Regions from separate parts of the Psychrosphaera sp. 1_MG-2023 genome, predicted to be linked through region 1. Evidence: predicted binding sites of a transcription regulator. Region 1 holds the regulator's gene; the other holds the start of a gene.
The links. Region 1 encodes NrdR, which represses ribonucleotide reductase genes. Its sites were predicted from a motif close to AAACACNANATNTNGTGTTT; they were not measured.
Positions count from the first base shown of each region.

Region 1 (10,152 bases):
TGGCCTTAGGTACACTCGATACTTTAGATTTAAATTGCTTATCAAAGTCCGCGTGATTGACCGCAGATTTTAAATCTTCAATTATGTTGTTGTAATCGTGTAATTCGGTTGCCATATAAAGATTTGATTACCTGCAATTTTTAATACAAAACAATTAAAACCCACCTCACAAATGAATACAATTATTTATAAATCATTTATAATTTTCAATTGAGTAACAATTTAGTTTATTTAATTTTTTGTTATTTATTCATAAATATAGAGCATTTAGCTCTAACATCAATAGTTCGGGTCAAATACAAATTTAAACAAGTGTATATTTTATTACTTTAGATGAAGCAATAATTATGCCACGGACTTGTGACATTAGTATAACAAGCAGAGAAATTATGGCGAAATCAAAAATAGCGTATGTATGTAGCGATTGTGGTTCAGAGTATCCGCGGTGGCAGGGACAATGTACAGATTGCCATGCTTGGAATACGATTTCTGAATTCCGTGTTGCAGCTAAGACTAAGGCATCTGTTAGCCGTTATGAAGGTTATGCGGGAGCAGCTGAGAACAAGGTTCAAACTTTGGATAAGGTTAACCTTGAAGCACTGCCTAGGTTTACGACTGGTTATGGAGAATTTGACCGAGTATTAGGCGGCGGCGTAGTGCCTGGTTCTGCAATACTAATTGGCGGAAGTCCAGGTGCAGGGAAAAGCACCTTATTGCTGCAAACAATGTGCTTTTTGGCCGAGCATATGTCTACCCTATATGTGACGGGGGAAGAGAGTTTGCAACAAGTTGCGATGCGAGCTAATCGACTAGGTTTAGCAACCAATAAATTAAACGCATTGGCAGAAACAAGTGTAGAAGCGATTTGTATTCATGCTCAAAATATCAAACCTTCGATTATGGTTGTTGATTCAATTCAAGTGATGCATATGGCTGAAATTGCATCTGCGCCGGGGAGTGTATCTCAGGTACGTGAAGGCGCAGCGTATTTAACACGTTTTGCGAAACAAAATAATGTTGCGGTGATTATGGTTGGCCATGTCACCAAAGACGGTAATTTGGCAGGACCTAAAGTATTGGAACACTGTATCGATGCTAGCATCATGTTAGATGGAGACACAGATGGACGATATCGAACGTTAAGAGGCACTAAAAACAGATTTGGCGCGGTTAATGAACTTGGTGTGTTTGCAATGACGGACAAGGGGTTAAAAGAAGTCAGTAATCCAAGCGCAATATTTTTAAATCGTGCAGAAGGGGACTCGTCTGGCAGCTCTGTTATGGTTTTATGGGAAGGAACTCGCCCGTTGTTGGTCGAAATTCAAGCCTTGGTTGATCACTCGCAAATGGGGCACCCCAGGCGCGTTGCTGTCGGATTAGACTCAAACCGGCTGGCAATGTTACTTGCTGTACTACACAGACATGGCGGCTTGATGCTTGGCGATCAGGATGTTTTTGTTAATGTTGTTGGGGGCGTAAAAGTTAGTGAAACGAGTGCAGATTTAGCGCTGTTGTTGGCCATGGTATCAAGTTTTCGAGATTCCCCGTTGGATCGTGAGCTTGTTGTTTTTGGAGAGGTTGGTCTCGCTGGTGAAATAAGACCGGTTGCAAATGGCCAAGAACGTTTGCGGGAGGCCGCGAAACATGGCTTTAAACGTGCAATCGTACCCAAAAACAATATGCCTAAAGATACAATTGCCAATATGAAGGTGATTGGTATATCGCGCTTAGTTGAGGCGTTAGAACACCTTTAAAGTGACTATACTAAGTCACGGGTTTGTCGCCATTTTAAAATTTGGTGACAACCATGACTTTATCCGCTGGCAAGGATTATTCTGGGTTTGGAAATGTTAACGAATTCAAATTTCTATCAAGCAGTTCTGAACTGCCGACGTTTAATTCTACTAATCGACGCAAGTGGCTCACGCTCTGTAAATCGATTTTATCGCAGTGAATTCCTAAATGTTCTTTTTCAACATGGGTAATATGACCCGTCAATTCGACTTCAACATCGGATTCGTTAAGGCAAAACTTTAATAGACACGTTTCTTTAACAAGATTTTCAATCCCTTTTATTTGTGCAATTAATGCACCTTTTAATGATATATCAACGAGTGTCGTTGGGTAATCGATATTATTAACTGTCAGGGTTGCTGGGGCCGAAAATACAATACGAGTAAATCGCCGTTTGTCTTCCATTTTACTTACCACTCATATAGAAAGATTATTTACTTATCATGGAACTTATTGAAGAAAAATCAAGCTTAATTAGCGGTGAATGTTTTCACCGCTAATTAAAGTCAGACCAAATAGGCTTATTATTTCAAACGTTTGTACTTGATACGATGTGGTTCTGCGGCCGCAGCACCGTAGGTTTTTTTCAACCAAACTTCATAATCTGAATAGTTACCTTCGAAAAATTCAATCTTACCTTCATCACGGTAATCCAAAATATGAGTCGCAATCCGGTCTAGGAACCAGCGGTCATGCGAGATGACCATTGCGCTACCAGGGAACTCCAGTAGGGCATTCTCAAGTGCACGTAACGTTTCAACGTCTAGGTCATTGGTTGGTTCGTCGAGCAGTAAAACGTTGCCGCCTGCTTTTAGCAGCTTAGCCAAATGCACTCGATTTCGTTCACCACCTGATAAATCACCAATGCGCTTTTGTTGATCTGAGCCCTTGAAATTAAATCGACTTACATAAGCGCGCGATGGCACTTCAAAGTTGCCAACTTGAATAATATCACTGCCTTCAGATATTTCTTCATAAACAGAATTGCCGTCGTTCATTGAATCTCTAAACTGATCAACGGATGAAAGTGATACTGAGTCACCGACAACTATTTCGCCAGAATCCGGCGTATCTGCGCCACTAATTAATTTAAATAGTGTTGATTTACCTGCGCCATTTGGGCCTATAATTCCCACTATGCCGCCTTTAGGAACAGAAAACGACAGGTTGTCAATTAAGACTCTGTCGCCAAAACCTTTGTTGACGTTGCTGACTTCAATTACTTTATCACCGAGTCTTGGCCCTGGTGGAATATATAACTCATTGGTTTCATTTCGTTTTTGGTAATCGTTACTTTGAAGCTCTTCAAATCGAGCCATACGGGCTTTAGATTTTGCATGACGACCTTTTGGATTGGTTCGTACCCATTCTAATTCAGATTGAATCGACTTCTGACGTGAGTTTTCACTACGTTCTTCTTGTGCTAAACGTACTTCTTTTTGTTCCAACCAGCTAGAGTAATTGCCTTCCCATGGAATACCCGCGCCACGGTCTAGCTCTAAGATCCAACCTGCGACGTTGTCTAAGAAATATCTATCGTGGGTTATAGCAACGACAGTTCCTTCGTATTCATGTAAAAATCGTTCTAACCAAGCAACCGACTCTGCATCTAAATGGTTGGTCGGTTCGTCGAGTAATAACATGTCAGGTTTGTCTAATAGCAATCGACAAATTGCCACCCGGCGACGCTCGCCACCAGATAGGTGTTCTATTTTTGCATCCCATTCTGGTAAACGAAGCGCGTCAGCGGCGACTTCTAGTTGGTTATCTAAATTGTGGCCATCTTTTGCTTGGATAATACTTTCTAGCTCGCCTTGCTCTTTAGCTAAAGCGTCAAAGTCGGCGTCTTCTAGAGCATATTCAGCGTAGACTTCATCAAGTCTTGAAAGTGCATTTTTAACATCACTAACGGCTTCCTCAACAATTTCTCGAACTGTTTTAGACAAATCCATTTGTGGTTCTTGCGGTAAATAGCCAATTTTAATCCCGGCCATTGGTCTTGCTTCACCTTCGATCTCGGTGTCTAAACCAGCCATAATTCGAAGTAACGTAGACTTACCTGAACCATTTAGTCCAAGCACGCCAATTTTTGCACCAGGAAAAAAGCTAAGTGATATATCCTTGAGGATCGTGCGTTTTGGTGGAACAACTTTACTCACACGATTCATTGAAAAAATAAATTTATCTGGCAATGCCATAGGAAACCTTTTTAATGTTTAGAACTGATGCCGCTATTTTAAGTGACATACACCACGATAGGCAAACAGCAATTCAATTTATATCTAACTTCTGTTTTATTGTTTTAATCGCAATATTCTCGCTTGCTCATACAAATGTTCAATTGAATTTTTGTTGCTCTAACAATTTGATTAAAAATACTTTTAGGAAAAGTAGCAAATAGACTGTGCTACAAATCGCTTTGATTTTCCATTAATTAGATTTAAGTGAAATACCAAAGTCGTTTTTTACCTATTAGTTAACGCCCTCAGTAACAGGTGTTGAAACTGTTAATGTTGTGACAATGGCACCATAGGTACGAATTACAAATGCTACTAAACATTGACTACACTTAACGAAACGCCAAAAACCAATTTGGTGTGAATGTAACTAAGTCGACATTGGGTTGATTTAATTAACTAACTTATAAATATTTCTAATGCTAAATTTCACTAACTAACGCAGATTTGATATAGGATTTTACATAATAAACGCGTATTATACGGCCTTCTTTTTTTAATAATTTAGTCAGAGTGCCGAGGTGCAAATATGTTAACGCGTGATATGAACATCGCTGATTTCGATCCAGAACTATGGGCGTCAATTCAACAAGAAACAATTCGTCAAGAAGAACACATTGAGTTAATTGCGTCTGAAAACTACGCAAGTCCACGAGTTATGGAAGCTCAAGGCACTCAGTTAACCAATAAATATGCTGAAGGTTATCCGCAAAAACGCTACTACGGTGGTTGTGAGTATGTTGATATCTCTGAGCAATTAGCAATTGACCGTGCAAACGAACTATTCGGTTCAGATTATGCAAACGTTCAGCCACACTCTGGATCACAAGCAAACTCTGCGGTATTCCAAGCTTTAGTTAAACCAGGTGATACTGTACTTGGTATGAGCTTAGCGCACGGCGGTCACTTAACTCACGGTTCTAGCGTTAGTTTTTCTGGTAAAATCTACAATGCTATCCAGTACGGACTAAATGAAGAAACTGGTTTGCTTGACTATGAGCAAATGGAATCTTTGGCACGTGAACATAAACCTGCGATGATCATTGCTGGCTTCTCTGCATACTCTGGTATTGTTGATTGGGCTCGTTTCCGCAAAATTGCGGATGAAATTGGTGCTTACTTGTTTGTTGACATGGCGCACGTTGCTGGTCTAATTGCAGCTGGCGTATATCCAAACCCTGTTCCACATGCTCATGTTGTTACTACTACGACACACAAAACTCTAGCGGGTCCTCGTGGCGGTTTAATTATTTCTGGCTGCGGTGACGCAGACGTTTATAAAAAACTAAACAGTGCGGTATTCCCAGGTGGTCAAGGTGGTCCTTTATGTCACGTAATCGCTGCTAAAGCGGTCGCATTTAAAGAAGCATTACAACCTGAGTTTAAAGTTTACCAACAACAAGTTGTTAAAAACGCTCAGAAAATGTGTGAAGTCATGCAAGAACGCGGATACAAAATTGTATCAAATGGCACTCAAAATCACCTATTCTTAGTTGATCTAATCGACAAAGACATTACAGGTAAAGATGCAGACGCTGCGTTAGGAAAAGCATTTATCACAGTAAACAAAAACTCTGTGCCAAATGACCCACGTTCACCGTTTGTGACTTCTGGTTTGCGTTTAGGTACACCTGCGGTAACGCGTCGTGGTATGCAAGAAGCTGAAATGGTTGAATTAACTAACTTAATTTGTGACGTATTAGACAACATTGAAGATGATGCTAATATTGAAAACGTTAAGCAACAAATCAAAGCACTTTGTGCACGTTTCCCTGTTTATGCTTAAACTGTAAAATCTTGTTCTCGCTAGCATTAGCAGAATTATGATAAGATCGAAAGCCGCGTTTATCGCGGCTTTTTTAGTTAACTAGTTTACGGACATTTTTTATGCACTGCCCATTCTGCTCAGCAACTGAAACGAAGGTAATAGATTCACGACTTGTCGGTGGCGGCTCTCAAGTTAGGCGTCGGCGTGAGTGTAATCAATGTAACGAACGTTTTACATCCTTTGAAGGTGCCGAACTTGTTATGCCAAAAGTGGTAAAACGAGACGGTAAACGTGAACCATTTAATGAAGACAAAATGTCTGCCGGTATTTTGCGGGCGCTAGAAAAGCGACCTGTGAGTACTGAACAAATTGACCAACTTATATTGGCAATCAAAAAAGAAATTAGAATGACGGGTGAACGTGAAGTTAGTTCAGAGTTTATTGGTAATCTTATAATGGATGGACTAGTACAATACGATAAAGTGGCCTATGTTCGTTTTGCCTCTGTATATCGCTCTTTTGAAGACATTAAAGAATTTGGTGAAGAAATTGCCAAAATTGGTCAACAAGCTGATAAGAAAAAAGAAATCACCACCAGACAATCCAAGTTGTTTGAATAAGAATTTGATCTATGTTGTTTACAGAATCTGATCATCAATATATGACACTCGCCATTGAATTAGCGGCTAGAGGTCGATTTACAACGACACCTAATCCTAATGTTGGTTGTGTTATTGTCAAAAACAACACAATTTTAGGCCAGGGGTGGCATAAAAAAGCCGGCACCGGCCATGCAGAAGTAAATGCTTTAGTTGATCTTGATATTGAACAAAGTTCAGGCGCAACGGCCTATGTAACATTGGAGCCTTGTAGTCATTTTGGGCGAACACCACCATGTGCCAGAAAATTAATCGAAGCTGGTATTAAAACCGTAGTAATAGCTATGTTAGATCCCAACCCCTTAGTGGCAGGAAAAGGGGTTGCACTGCTTGAACAAGCAGGGATTAAAGTCAAAACCGGCTTATTAGAGTCTCAAGCTCGTCAGCTTAATTTAGGTTTTTTATCCCGAATGGAAAAAAACAGGCCGTTTATCAGCGTTAAATTAGCCTCGTCATTAGACGGTAAAACGGCATTGAAAAATGGCGAAAGTAAGTGGATTACGGGGCCTAAAGCCCGCAGTGACGTTCAAACGTTTCGAGCGCAGAGTTGCGCCATACTCAGTTCTGCCGTTTCCGTTATCCGTGATAACGCCAAGTTGAACGTACGTAGTGAACAATTGAACTTTGATTACCCACTAGATCAATACGACGGTGAAATTAGACAGCCGATTAAGATCATATTAGATGGCAAAAATCGGATTACTGCAAAATCAATTGCTCAATTAGCGTTATTTGACGGCAAAACAGACGTGATTATTGTTAGACCATCGAAATCCAATGACTTTTCCAACGTCGATTATGTTACTGAGTTAGTCATAAGTTACGACGATGTTGACGGGTTTCATTTATCTGAGCTTGTCTCTTGGTGTGGCGCGAACGAAATAAATAATTTGTGGATAGAAGCAGGCGGCAGATTGTCAGCAAGTTTCATCGAACAAGATTTATTTGATCAATTAGTTGTTTATATTGCCCCAAAAATAATGGGCGCGGGCGCACAAGAATTATTACCCATTGGTCCATTTGAGTCGATGGTGGATGTTAAAGAACTACAGGTGCAGTCAACAATGACCGTTGGCTCGGATCTAAAAGTCATATTGTCTAATACAATTTAAGGTAGGGCACGTGTTTACCGGAATTATTGAAGCTACAGGAAAAATAAAGTCTTTGTCTAAACTGGGAGGAGATCTAAAAGTCACCATCGAAAGTTCTGATTTGGATATGTCTGACGTAAAATTAGGTGACAGTATTGCTACCAATGGCGTTTGTTTAACGGTTGTTGAGAAATTATCAAATGGTTTTGTTGCCGACGTTTCAAATGAAACGATCACCAACAGCGGTTTTAGACATTACCAAATAGGGCAAGCAGTTAATTTAGAAAAAGCCATGCTGGCAACATCTCGTTTTGGCGGTCATATAGTTAGTGGGCATGTCGATGGTATTGCTACGATCGCTGCGATAATTGACAATGGACGAGCCAAAGACATTTGGATAAATGCCCCAGCAGCTTTATTAAAATATGTCATTACAAAAGGTTCGATTACAGTCGATGGCATCAGCTTGACCATAAACAACGTAGAAGCGGGTCAATTTAAATTGACAGTTGTGCCACATACGGCATCGCAAACGACACTTTCAAATGCGGTTACAGGCTCGTCTGTTAACATTGAAATTGATATCATAGCCAGATATCTAGAAAAATTGGCAAATCCGTCTTCTAATGAAGGCGTATCTATGTCACTGCTCGCGCGCAGTGGCTTTTTGAAATAAGAATTAGTGGGTCTGTAAAATGAAATTGAATACGCCAGAAGAGATAATCGAAGACATCCGCCATGGAAAAATGGTGATTTTGATGGACGATGAAGACCGCGAAAATGAAGGTGACCTTATTATGGCCGCGGATATGCTAACACCTGAGCATATTAATTTCATGGTAACGCATGCTCGTGGATTAGTTTGCTTACCGATGACAATTGAACGTGCAGAAGCACTAAATCTTACGTTAATGGTCGATAATAATAATGCCCAATTTGCCACTAACTTTACGGTTTCTATTGAAGCGGCTGAGGGAGTGACAACAGGGATAAGTGCGGCAGACCGAGCCAGAACCATTCAAGCTGCCGTTGCAAAAGATGCGGTCGCGGCCGATATCGTTCAACCAGGGCATATTTTTCCGTTAGTGGCAAAAAAAGGCGGTGTTTTAACACGTGCAGGCCACACTGAAGCAGCAGTCGATTTAGCCCGTTTAGCAGGTAGAACTGACGCAGGTGTTATTGTTGAAATACTTAATGATGATGGCTCAATGGCGCGTCGCCCAGATTTAGAAATCTTTGCTAAGAAGCACGATTTAAAAATTGGCACTATCGCCGATTTAATAGAATACAGAAATCATAACGAAACAACGGTCGAGCTTGTTGCACAATGTAAGTTACCAACTCAACATGGTGATTTTGATTTACATACATTTAAAGATACGATAGATGGACAAGTTCATTTTGCGTTAGTAAAAGGTGATTTAGCTAAACTTGAACAACCACTTGTTCGCGTGCATTTACAGAACACCTTTTCTGATTTACTTGGTTCTGACCGCTCTGTGAACCGCAGCTTTTCTATCGATGACGGGTTAAGCCGAATTGCTGAAGTCGGTGGCGTTTTTGTGCTTTTAGGGAAACAGGAACAAACGTCAGATCTGATTAATTTAGTGAAACGATTTGAAGCTGAAGACTCGGGTCAACATCAAGCGCCGGCAAAATGGCAGGGTACGTCTCGTAATGTCGGTATTGGTAGTCAAATATTGGCTCAATTAGGTGTAACTAAAATGCGTTTATTAAGCTCACCTAAAAATTATCATGCACTGTCTGGCTTCGGTTTAGAAGTAACAGAATATGTAAGTGAGTAGGGCTGAGCAAACAACTTGGCCTAACAACTATTAAAATCTTGTGGTATTATCGCGCAAAATTTTTATCATCCATTTTATTTAAAGAAAGGTTTTTGAATGAACGTCGTTGAAGGTAACTTCCGAGCCACTGGCAAAAAATTCGCAATTGTTGTTTCTCGTTTCAACCATTTTGTTGTAGACAGCTTATTGGAAGGCGCGGTTGACGCATTAGAGCGTCATGGTGAAGTCAATCAAGACGATATCACCATTGTTTATGTACCAGGTGCATATGAGTTGCCTTTGGCCGCTAAAAAGATTGCAAAATCAGGTCAGTATGAAGCGATAATCGCAATTGGCGCGGTAATTCGTGGCGGCACACCTCATTTTGATTTTGTTGCAGGCGAATGTAACAAAGGATTAGCTAATGTATCGTTAGAGTTTGATATCCCAGTTGCATTTGGTGTTATTACAACGGATACAATAGAGCAAGCAATTGAGCGTTCAGGAACCAAAGCAGGAAATAAAGGCGCTGAAGCGGCTTTAGGTGCATTGGAAATGGTTAATGTAATGGCACAGCTTTAGGTATTGACGATGAAACCAGCAGCGCGTAGAAAAGCAAGAGCATTGGCAGTACAGGCAATTTATTCCTGGCAGATGAGCCAAAATCATATCAGCGACATTGAACAACAAATGTTGTTAGATAATGATGTAAGTAAAATTGACGTGGAATTTTTTAGAGAATTACTACGCGGTGTTGCAGGACATTATAAAGAACTCGATACAGCGTTAACGCCGTATACTGAACGACCTTATGACGAT
Region 1 covers NZ_JAUORW010000003.1:11,016-21,167, reverse strand. Annotated here, with positions in the region: gene Q4575_RS03040 (PilZ domain-containing protein) at 1-115, opposite strand, end outside; gene radA (DNA repair protein RadA) at 390-1,754, shown strand; gene Q4575_RS03030 (PilZ domain-containing protein) at 1,831-2,199, opposite strand; gene ettA (energy-dependent translational throttle protein EttA) at 2,319-3,992, opposite strand; gene glyA (serine hydroxymethyltransferase) at 4,561-5,817, shown strand; gene nrdR (transcriptional regulator NrdR) at 5,919-6,419, shown strand; gene ribD (bifunctional diaminohydroxyphosphoribosylaminopyrimidine deaminase/5-amino-6-(5-phosphoribosylamino)uracil reductase RibD) at 6,431-7,570, shown strand; gene Q4575_RS03005 (riboflavin synthase) at 7,581-8,225, shown strand; gene ribBA (bifunctional 3,4-dihydroxy-2-butanone-4-phosphate synthase/GTP cyclohydrolase II) at 8,245-9,354, shown strand; gene ribE (6,7-dimethyl-8-ribityllumazine synthase) at 9,451-9,915, shown strand; gene nusB (transcription antitermination factor NusB) at 9,925-10,152, shown strand, end outside.

Region 2 (10,152 bases), on a different contig from region 1:
TATGTACTATTTCAATGTCGTCCCAGTCATAAGCGGCGCGCATTGATAATCGACCCATTCGACCAAAGCCATTAATACCTATTTTGATTGTCATAAATTTACCTATGTATTATTTAATATTTACAAATAAGAGTTAAAATAATTGAGCTGTTTTGAATTTTTTAGTGCGTTAGGACGCCTTTGTTGAATTTGTTTTATTATTTTTTCAGCGGGCCAACCAATAGATAAAAGAATGAGGCCAATTACCAAACCTGTTCTACCGGAGCCGCCTTTGCAGTGGACCGCAATAGTGCCTTTGTTCTTTAGTTGTTCTAAGATCTTGTCCTTCTGCACGTGCCATTGGTTTTCAAATGCCTGCGCAGGTGCGGCGTCATCAACAATAGGGAGCTGAACCCATTCAATGTCGTGTTTAAGACATTCCGTAGGTAAAGACTGCACATTGTTTTTTGCCATTTCATCGTCAAACATTAATGTTATCAGCATGCTTGTTCCTGCATGTTTTAGGGTTGAAATAGCGTCACTTAAACTAGCGTCTTTTGTTCCAGGGCAAGGTGTAAAAATAAGTTGAGCACCATTTTCTAGAGGCAATATATCGTAAGGGTGTTTTTGTATGGCTGGTTTATTATCCATGATTTTCTCCAAACCAGTTTTGAGTATGGTTTATTATATAAACTAACGAGAGCATGACAGGTACTTCAACGAGCACGCCCACTACGGTGGCTAAAGCAGCACCGGAATGTAGGCCAAATAGCGAGATAGCGACAGCAACAGCAAGTTCAAAGAAGTTAGAAGTACCTATCAGGCAGGCGGGCGCAGCGATGTTATGGGGGAGTTTCATCCATTTCGCAGCCAAATAAGCGATGAGGAAAATACCGTAAGTTTGGATCATTAACGGAATTGCAATTAAAGCGATGGTTTCAGGTTCAGAAATTATTGTATTTGCTTGAAAGCCAAATAATAAAACGACGGTTGCCAACAACCCAATAACCGACCATGGCTTTAAAGAAGACAAAAATTGATTTACGGTATGTTCTCCTTGGCCTTTATTGAGCATATTGCGAGTTAAAACACCGGCTATTAATGGCAATAATACATAAAGTGCAACAGAAATAAGCAATGTTTCCCAAGGGACTTGAATGTCACTTACACCGAGTAAAAACGCAGAGATAGGCGCAAACGCAAAGATCATGATCACGTCATTAACTGAGACTTGTACCAATGTATAATTTGGATCTCCTTTCGTTAGTTGCGACCACACAAAGACCATCGCAGTACATGGTGCGACGCCTAGTAAAATCATGCCTGCTATGTATTCTTGAGCTGATGTTGGGTCAACCAGATCGGCAAATAAGATATTAAAAAATAGCCATCCTAAACCGGCCATAGTGAAAGGTTTAATCAACCAATTGATTACTATAGTTAGCAGCAGTCCTTTTGGGTTTTTACCTACATTCTTTATAGCTGAAAAGTCTATTTGAACCATCATAGGATAAATCATCACCCAGATGAAAACAGCGACAACAATATTTACATGCGCTACTTCAAAGCCCGCTATTGTTTGAAAAACCTCTGGTTGCCAAAGGCCTAAAATCACCCCCAAGCTTATGCTCAGAGCTACCCATACGGACAAATAACGCTCAAAAATACCCATGTAAAATCCTCTTTAAATTAGAAGAAAAATTGTTTTGTGATCTTTATTTACAGAAATTGGATTTGTCGGGCCTATTTTTCATATTAGCCAAACGTTTGACTTCGTTAGCGATAAGAGGAACGTTGTTCTCAGTTGTTTGTGCAATAACTGATTTAGCCCACAGCGGCAGTTCAGGATTTATTCGGTAAAACACCCACTGTCCGTGTTTCCTATCCGTTATTACATTCGCTTTTTTCAAAACGGCAAGGTTGCGTGACACTTTTGGTTGGCTATCTTCATCCATCGCTTCCATTAATTCACATACGCAAAGTTCACCATAATAATGGGTCAACATTAATGTTTTGAGTCGAATATCATCCGTAAGGGTCTTATAAAAAGAGATCGGCTCTAGGTCAATTAGCTGATTAACTCCGTCACTTGCGCGATTATGGGTGGTTTCATTTTGAAATCGCGCATTTTTGCCTTCGACTAAAAGAAACATCGATAATCGATTATTTAGTTCAGTTAATGTTGTAGAAAATGGATTACTGCAGGAGCGTTCTTTTGGATCAGGGAAATCCCATGCTAATTGCTTGAGAGCATTTGGGTAGCTACGACATTCATTATTTGCCTTATCACAGAGCGTGATGACGTAATCAAAAATTTGACCTTCGAACGTATTTATATTTTTTGAAACTAAACCAGTGGTGTCGATCCCAAATTGACCTAATGCCTCAATCACACGCACGTCTACTGTATCAGGCTGTGTTCCTGCACTATACACTTCAAAATAATCCGCGGCTTTATGTCTTAGAAGCGCTTCTGCCATTTGTGACCTAGCCGAGTTTCCAGTACAGATAAAAAGGACTTTTTGTTTATTTAGATTTTTCATAAAATTAGTAACAGACTTAATATATATAAAATAGTGTATATACAAACAATCATATGTAAAGTGTTTATATTAAAAATGTCGCGGTTAAATGAGGTTTATATTGGTAAGTTTTTGTTTATATTAATGAGTTTAAGAGGTTTAACTCGACGCTTGAGACAAAAAATAACAAAATGAGCTGGATCTAACGTGTGTTGAATAAACTCTTTGCAGTCAATTTGTAACGTTTACGTCTGAGGCGCAGCGTAAAGACAGGGGCTTAAAATTTAATTTCTATCTCAATATCAGTAGTGGGTTTGGAACAACAAGTGAGGATTTCGCCTTTGCGAACAAAAGCCAGTGGTTCGTTAATGTACTCAACTGTACCACTTTTTAGTTTACATCGACATGCACCACAAAACCCTTCACGGCAATGGTAAAGCACGTCCAATTTTTGATTTAGGAGTGAGGTGAGTAGGGTTTTGTCGCCAGATTGAAATTCAAACTCTGTTTCAACTTCTTGTTGGCTCAAAACCCGTATTTTAGACATGAATCGTTAAAGTAGGGAACTGACTAAAATTACAGTTCAAAACCGTCAAATTCAGACGCATCAACTTCTGAGTCAATTTGACCAACAAGATAAGAACTGATCTCAGCTTCTTGTGGTGCAACTTGAACGTTGTCAGATTCTAAATATTTGTTCATCCATGGTAGCGGATTACTTTTAACGTCATACATCGCTGGAATACCAATCGCAGATAAGCGGTGATTAGCGATATATTCAACATATTGACACAATATTTCTTCATTTAAGCCAATCATAGAGCCATCTTTAAATAGGTATTTAGCCCATTCTTTTTCTTGCTCAACTGCATTGGCAAAAATTTCTTTTGCTTCTTGGAAACACTCCATGCTGATCTCTTGCATTTCTGGATCATCCTGACCATCAGCCCACAAATTAATAATGTGTTGAGTTGAGGTTAAATGCAGGTTTTCATCACGGGCAATAAGACGGATGATCTTAGAGTTACCTTCCATTAATTCGCGCTCAGCAAAAGCAAACGTACAAGCAAAGCTGACGTAAAAGCGAATCGCTTCTAATGCATTAATTGAGTTTACGGCAAGATACAATTTTTTCTTTAAAACACGAAGGTTAACTACGTAGCGTTCACCGTCGATGACATGTTCACCTTCACCGAGAGTTTGAAATATCTGAGTATAGAAAATTAGATCATCGTAATATTTAGAAATGTCTGCTGCGCGCTTCAGGATCTCTTCGTTCTTGACTATGTCGTCAAAAACTTCGCTCGGGTCACTAAATAAATTTCTCACGATATGAGTGTACGAGCGGGAGTGAATGGTTTCACTGAACGACCAAGTTTCGATCCATGTTTCCAATTCAGGAAGTGATGTGATTGGCAACAGAGCGATGTTCGGGCTACGGCCTTGAATAGAATCTAATAACGTTTGATATTTTAAATTTGAAATGAAAATGTGCTTTTCACTATCCGTCATGCTTTGGAAGTCAGCTCGGTCGCGACTTACATCGATCTCTTCTGGTCGCCAGAAAAAGGACAGTTGCTTTTCAATTAGTTTCTCGAAAATAGCGTGACGTTGTTGGTCGTAACGAGCAACGTTAACGGCTTCGCCAAAAAACATAGGTTCTTTAAGCGGGTTAACTTCATTTTGATTAAACGTGGTATATCGCATTTTATTAAACTCTGTAATCTAATTTGGAATTGCCCAAACATAGGTTTGGGCATAATAATATGACTAAATTTTACAAGCGCCGCCTTCACAGTCTTCATCGTCTTCGATAACAACTGTGGTTGGTGCGGTGACCTTTTTACCAGACTTACTGTCGGTAGAGGTGCCGGCTTGATCCCGCGTATTATGGTAATACAAAGTCTTTAAGCCATATTTATAAGCTGTTAATAAATCTTTTAACAACTGCTGCATTGGTACTTTGTGATCATTAAAGTCTGTAGGATCGTAATTTGTATTGGCAGAAATTGTCTGGTCGACAAATTTTTGCATGATCCCACATAATTGCAGATAACCTTCGTTACTTGAAATATTCCACAACAATTCGTATTGATCTTTTAATCGTCCAATTTCAGGAACAACCTGCTTTAACACGCCGTCTTTACTTGCTTTAACTGATATCAAACCACGAGGAGGTTCAATGCCGTTCGTCGCATTAGAAATTTGTGACGATGTTTCTGACGGCATAAGTGCCGACAATGTTGAATTACGTAAGCCGTGCTCAACAATATCTTTTCTTAGGGTTTCCCAATCTAAATGCAAAGGCTCCTGACAGAATCCGTCAACCGCCTTTTTATAGGTATCGATTGGTAAAATACCTTGAGAATATGTCGTTTCGTTAAACTTCGGACAGGCACCTTGTTCTTTAGCCAACGTATTAGAGGCTTTTAACAAATAAAACTGAATTGCTTCAAAAGTTCTGTGGATCAGGTTGTTTCCAGACCCGTCCGAGTATTTTGCGCCATTTTTTGCAAGATAATATGCAAAGTTAATAACACCAACACCCAATGTACGACGACCCATAGTGGCATTAAATGCGGCTGGAACTGGGTAGTCTTGATAATCTAATAAACTGTCTAATGCACGAACAGCTAATTCAGCCAACTCATCCAATTCGTCTAATGATTCAATTGCGCCTAAGTTAAATGCCGACAATGTACAGAGGGCAATTTCACCTTCTTCGTCATTTACATGCTGGAGTGGTTTAGTCGGAAGGGCAATTTCAAGACACAAGTTACTTTGACGAACCGGCGCGTATTTAGGATTAAACGGACTATGAGTATTGCAATGGTCAACGTTTTGTAAATAGATACGACCTGTACTAGCACGTTCGTTTAAGAACAAGCTAAACAACTCAATGGCTTTAATGCGTTTTTTGCGAATGGAATCGTCTTGTTCGTATTGAACATATAAACGTTCGAATTCATCTTGGTCTTGGAAGAAGGAGTCGTACAAACCAGGAACATCTGACGGGCTAAATAAAGTAATAAAACCGTCTTGGATTAATCGTTGATACATCAAGCGGTTAAATTGCACGCCGTAATCTAAATGTCTTACTCGGTTTTCTTCAACACCACGGTTATTTTTAAGTACAAGGAGTGTTTCAACTTCTAAATGCCATAGCGGGTAGAATAGGGTAGCTGCACCACCACGAACACCACCTTGTGAACAACTTTTTACGGCTGTTTGAAAGTGTTTATAAAATGGAATACAACCTGTATGGAATGCTTCACCATTTCTAATCGGGCTACCTAAAGCGCGAATACGACCGGCATTGATACCGATACCTGCACGTTGCGAAACATATTTAACAATGGCAGATGTTGTTGCATTAATTGAATCTAGGTTATCACCCGCTTCAATTAACACACACGAACTAAACTGGCGGGTTGGCGTACGAACACCAGACATTATTGGTGTTGGTAACGAAATTTTAAATTGCGACGTCGCATCATAAAAACGTTTTACGTAGTCTAAGCGAGTCGCGCTGTCGTATTTAGCAAATAAACACGCGGCGACTAAAATATATAAAAACTGGGCACTTTCGTAAATTTGGCCTGTTACGCGGTTTTGTACTAAGTACTTACCTTCTAACTGTTTAACGGCTGCGTAACTAAAATCTAGGTCACGGTCATGGACAAGAAACTTATCCATAGCGTCAAATTCGGCTTCTGTATAATCAGCTAATAAATGTTCGTCATAACGGCCATTAGCAACTAAATGTTTAACATGATCAAACAAACGTGGTGGTTCAAATTGGCCATACGCTTTTTTACGTAAATGGAAGACCGCTAAACGTGCAGACATATATTGATAGTCTGGAGTGTCTTCTGCAATAAGATCCGCTGACGCTTTTATGATGGTTTCATGGATATCTTCTGTTTTTATGCCATCGTAAAATTGGATGTGAGAACGAATTTCTACTTCAGATACCGAAACGTTGTCTAAACCTTTTGCTGCCCAGGTAATCACTCTATGGATTTTATCTAGGTCTAAAGGTTCTTTTACACCGTCACGTTTGGTTACAGAAAGGGTGCTGTTCATTGGGCCAGTTTGTCCTTTGTTTTTATATATTATTATTTTGTGTATCGCATTTAGATGCAATTTTAAATCAGACTGGATAATAATTAGCTAATTTGGCTAAAAACACATCATATAGTGTCTGTTTAAATTCGATAGCACAAGATAGAGTGTAGAGGAGATGATTGCAAGTTTAAAATATTCATCTATATGACTACAAAATAACCAACCATGGGTCCTTGTAAGTGTCTCCTTACAGTATGAGCAACAGGTGTAAACATAACTAAAAATATCCATAATTGAACGTGATTTTTAACTATTTTTTTATATGAATTTTATCTGAAAAATCCATTTAAATTACCAAATTATTACTTCACTTTTTGTAAATTTTATGATGCCAGCGTCACCGTTGGGTTTGTCGCCATTTAAACCAATTTTTTAAAATGCAGCACATAATTAACATCAAGTTTTGGCGTTAAACTGGCTGAGCTATAGATTGGGTTGTAATTAATGCCAATGCTATGTTTTACATTAAGATCAAAATTAGAGGCGCAACGGATGATTTGAGACGGTTTCATAAACTTGTCGTAATCATGCGTTCCATTTGGCACTATCTTTAATAGCTTTTCTGCTGCAACTATCGCTAGAGCGTAGGATTTGTATGTTTTATTTAACGTTGAAAAGAAAACAGAACCACCAGGTTTACAGGCCATCGCCGCGGCTTCAATAATAGCTGCCGGATCTGGTACGTGTTCCAACATTTCCATACACGTGACAACGTCAAACTGTTGCTTATTATCAGCGCAATATTGTTCTGCTTGCACTTGCTCGTATCGGACATTAGTTACCTTAGTTTCTAAGGCGTGTAGTTGAGCCACTTGTAATGAATCGCTCGCCATATCGATCCCCACGACGTCGCCGGCCAGTTTTGCCATACTTTCGGTCAAAATACCGCCGCCGCAACCAATATCAAGGATAGACTTATTCGCTAAACCGCTTGTTTGTTCCTGTATATAGGCAAGCCGCGCAGGGTTAATAATGTGCAGAGGTTTGAAATCACCTTCTAGGTCCCACCATGTACTTGCGATTGAGTTAAACTTTTCAATTTCATGTTGATCAACATTTGTGGTGTTTTCTAACGACATGTAAGTTCCTTTAAGATAATTAACGCAGAGTAGGGTACTCGATATTGTGTTGAAAAAGAATTCTAGATTTCAACAATCGATTAAATAAACAGCAAATAACGCATCAAAATGGCCTCAAGGCGATTTTAACGACAACAACACTAGCCCCCCACTATTTATAACGTAATTTTCACTAGCACGAATACACGAATGTGTTACAATCCCGCGTTAATTAAAAACAATAAAAACTTCTATTTAAATAGTTGCAGGGAAATTTTCGTTTATGACTGAACTCGCCAAAAACATTAGCCCCATTAATATCGAAGAAGAGCTAAAGACAAGTTACCTTGATTACGCGATGAGTGTAATCGTAGGACGTGCTTTACCCGATGTTCGTGATGGTTTAAAACCGGTTCACCGCCGTGTTTTATTTGCGATGAATGAACTTAAAAATGACTGGAATAAACCATATAAGAAGTCTGCCCGTGTCGTGGGCGACGTAATTGGTAAATATCACCCACATGGTGACTCAGCTGTTTACGATACCATTGTTCGTATGGCGCAACCATTTTCTTTACGTTATACATTAGTAGACGGCCAAGGTAACTTTGGTTCTGTTGACGGCGACTCCGCAGCCGCAATGCGTTACACCGAAGTGAGAATGGACAAGCTTGCCCATGAACTCCTCGCTGACTTAGAAAAAGAAACAGTCGATTTTGTTCCTAACTACGATGGGACTGAATTTATTCCCGCTGTTTTACCGACAAAAGTACCAAATCTCCTCATTAATGGTTCTTCTGGTATCGCTGTAGGTATGGCAACCAATATACCGCCACATTCTCTACGTGAAGTTGTTAGTGCGGTTTTAGCCTTATCTTTTAATCCTGATATGGAACTTCCTGAGTTGATGGAACATATTCCGGGTCCTGATTTTCCAACGGGCGCGATTATCAATGGCCGTAAAGGGATTGAAGAAGCGTACCGTACTGGTCGTGGTAAGGTTTATATCCGAGCAAATACAGAAATTGAAACGGATGAAAAAACGGGTAAAGATACGATTATCGTTACCGAAATCCCTTATCAAGTTAACAAAGCTAAGCTGATTGAAAAAATTGCAGAGCTGGTAAAAGATAAAAAGGTTGAAGGAATAACGGCACTGCGCGATGAGTCTGATAAAGACGGGATGCGTATTGTTATTGAATTGAAACGTGGTGAACCAACTGAGGTGATTTTAAATCACTTGTTTGCATTGACTCAAATGCAAACCGTATTTGGTATCAATATGGTTGCACTGGATCACGGACAGCCAAAAATATTCAAACTTAAAGAAATGCTTGAAGCATTTTTATCTCACCGCCGCGAAGTTGTTACGCGTCGTACGGTATTTGATTTACGTAAAGCACGTGACCGTGCCCATATATTAGAAGCTCTTGCAATAGCATTGGCAAATATTGACGAAATCATCGAGACAATTAAAACCTCTCCAACGCCAGCTGAAGCAAAAATAAAGCTTACTGCTAAAGGGTGGCCGCTAGGTGGTGTTGCTGCCATGTTAGAACGTGCAGGCGATGACGCTGCTCGCCCTGAATGGCTAGAAGATGAATACGGTATTCGCGATGGTTTATACCATATGACTGAGCAACAAGCTCAAGCGATATTGGAATTACGTTTACATAAATTAACTGGTCTAGAACACGAAAAGATCTTAGATGAATATCGTGAAATTTTAGGCTTAATTGCTGAATTGTTAGAGATCTTAGGTTCACCTGAGCGTTTGATGGAAGTTATTCGTGAAGAGATAGAATTAATTCGCGATACTTATGGTGATGAACGTAAAACGGAGATCCGTGAGGCGTCACACGATATCAACCTTGAAGATCTAATCAATGAAGAAGACGTTGTTGTAACGCTTTCTCATGAAGGTTATTGCAAATATCAGCCACTTACTGACTATCAGGCTCAACGCCGTGGTGGTCGTGGTAAGTCTGCGACTAAGATGAAAGATGAAGATTTCATTGAAAAACTATTAGTTGCCAATACCCATGACACAATCTTATGTTTCTCTGACCGTGGTCGTTTATATTGGTTGAAGGTATACCAATTACCATTAGCGTCACGTCAATCACGTGGGCGTCCAATTATTAACTTGTTACCTCTAGAAAGTGACGAGAAGATAACAACAATATTGCCGGTCAAAGAATTCGAACAAGATAAGTTTGTATTTATGGCAACGGCAAACGGTACCGTTAAGAAAACAGCATTGACCGAATATTCTCGTCCTCGTTCTAGCGGTATTATCGCTGTGAACTTGAATGATGGTGACAAACTCATTGGTGCGTCAATAACAAATGGCCAAAACGAAATCATGTTGTTCTCACAAAACGGTAAAGTTGTTCGTTTTGATGAAGGGCAAGTTCGTGCAATGGGACGTACTGCGACAGGTGTTCGTGGAATTAAATTGACTG
Region 2 covers NZ_JAUORW010000001.1:350,537-360,688, reverse strand. Annotated here, with positions in the region: gene Q4575_RS01415 (ArsJ-associated glyceraldehyde-3-phosphate dehydrogenase) at 1-94, opposite strand, end outside; gene Q4575_RS01410 (dual specificity protein phosphatase family protein) at 121-630, opposite strand; gene arsB (ACR3 family arsenite efflux transporter) at 623-1,651, opposite strand; gene Q4575_RS01400 (metalloregulator ArsR/SmtB family transcription factor) at 1,695-2,522, opposite strand; gene yfaE (class I ribonucleotide reductase maintenance protein YfaE) at 2,779-3,048, opposite strand; gene nrdB (class Ia ribonucleoside-diphosphate reductase subunit beta) at 3,078-4,208, opposite strand; gene nrdA (class 1a ribonucleoside-diphosphate reductase subunit alpha) at 4,272-6,587, opposite strand; gene ubiG (bifunctional 2-polyprenyl-6-hydroxyphenol methylase/3-demethylubiquinol 3-O-methyltransferase UbiG) at 6,989-7,708, opposite strand; gene gyrA (DNA gyrase subunit A) at 7,971-10,152, shown strand, end outside.
Region 2: nrdA (class 1a ribonucleoside-diphosphate reductase subunit alpha) is a predicted target of NrdR. The motif match lies at 6,688-6,707, and genes of this name have one in related genera.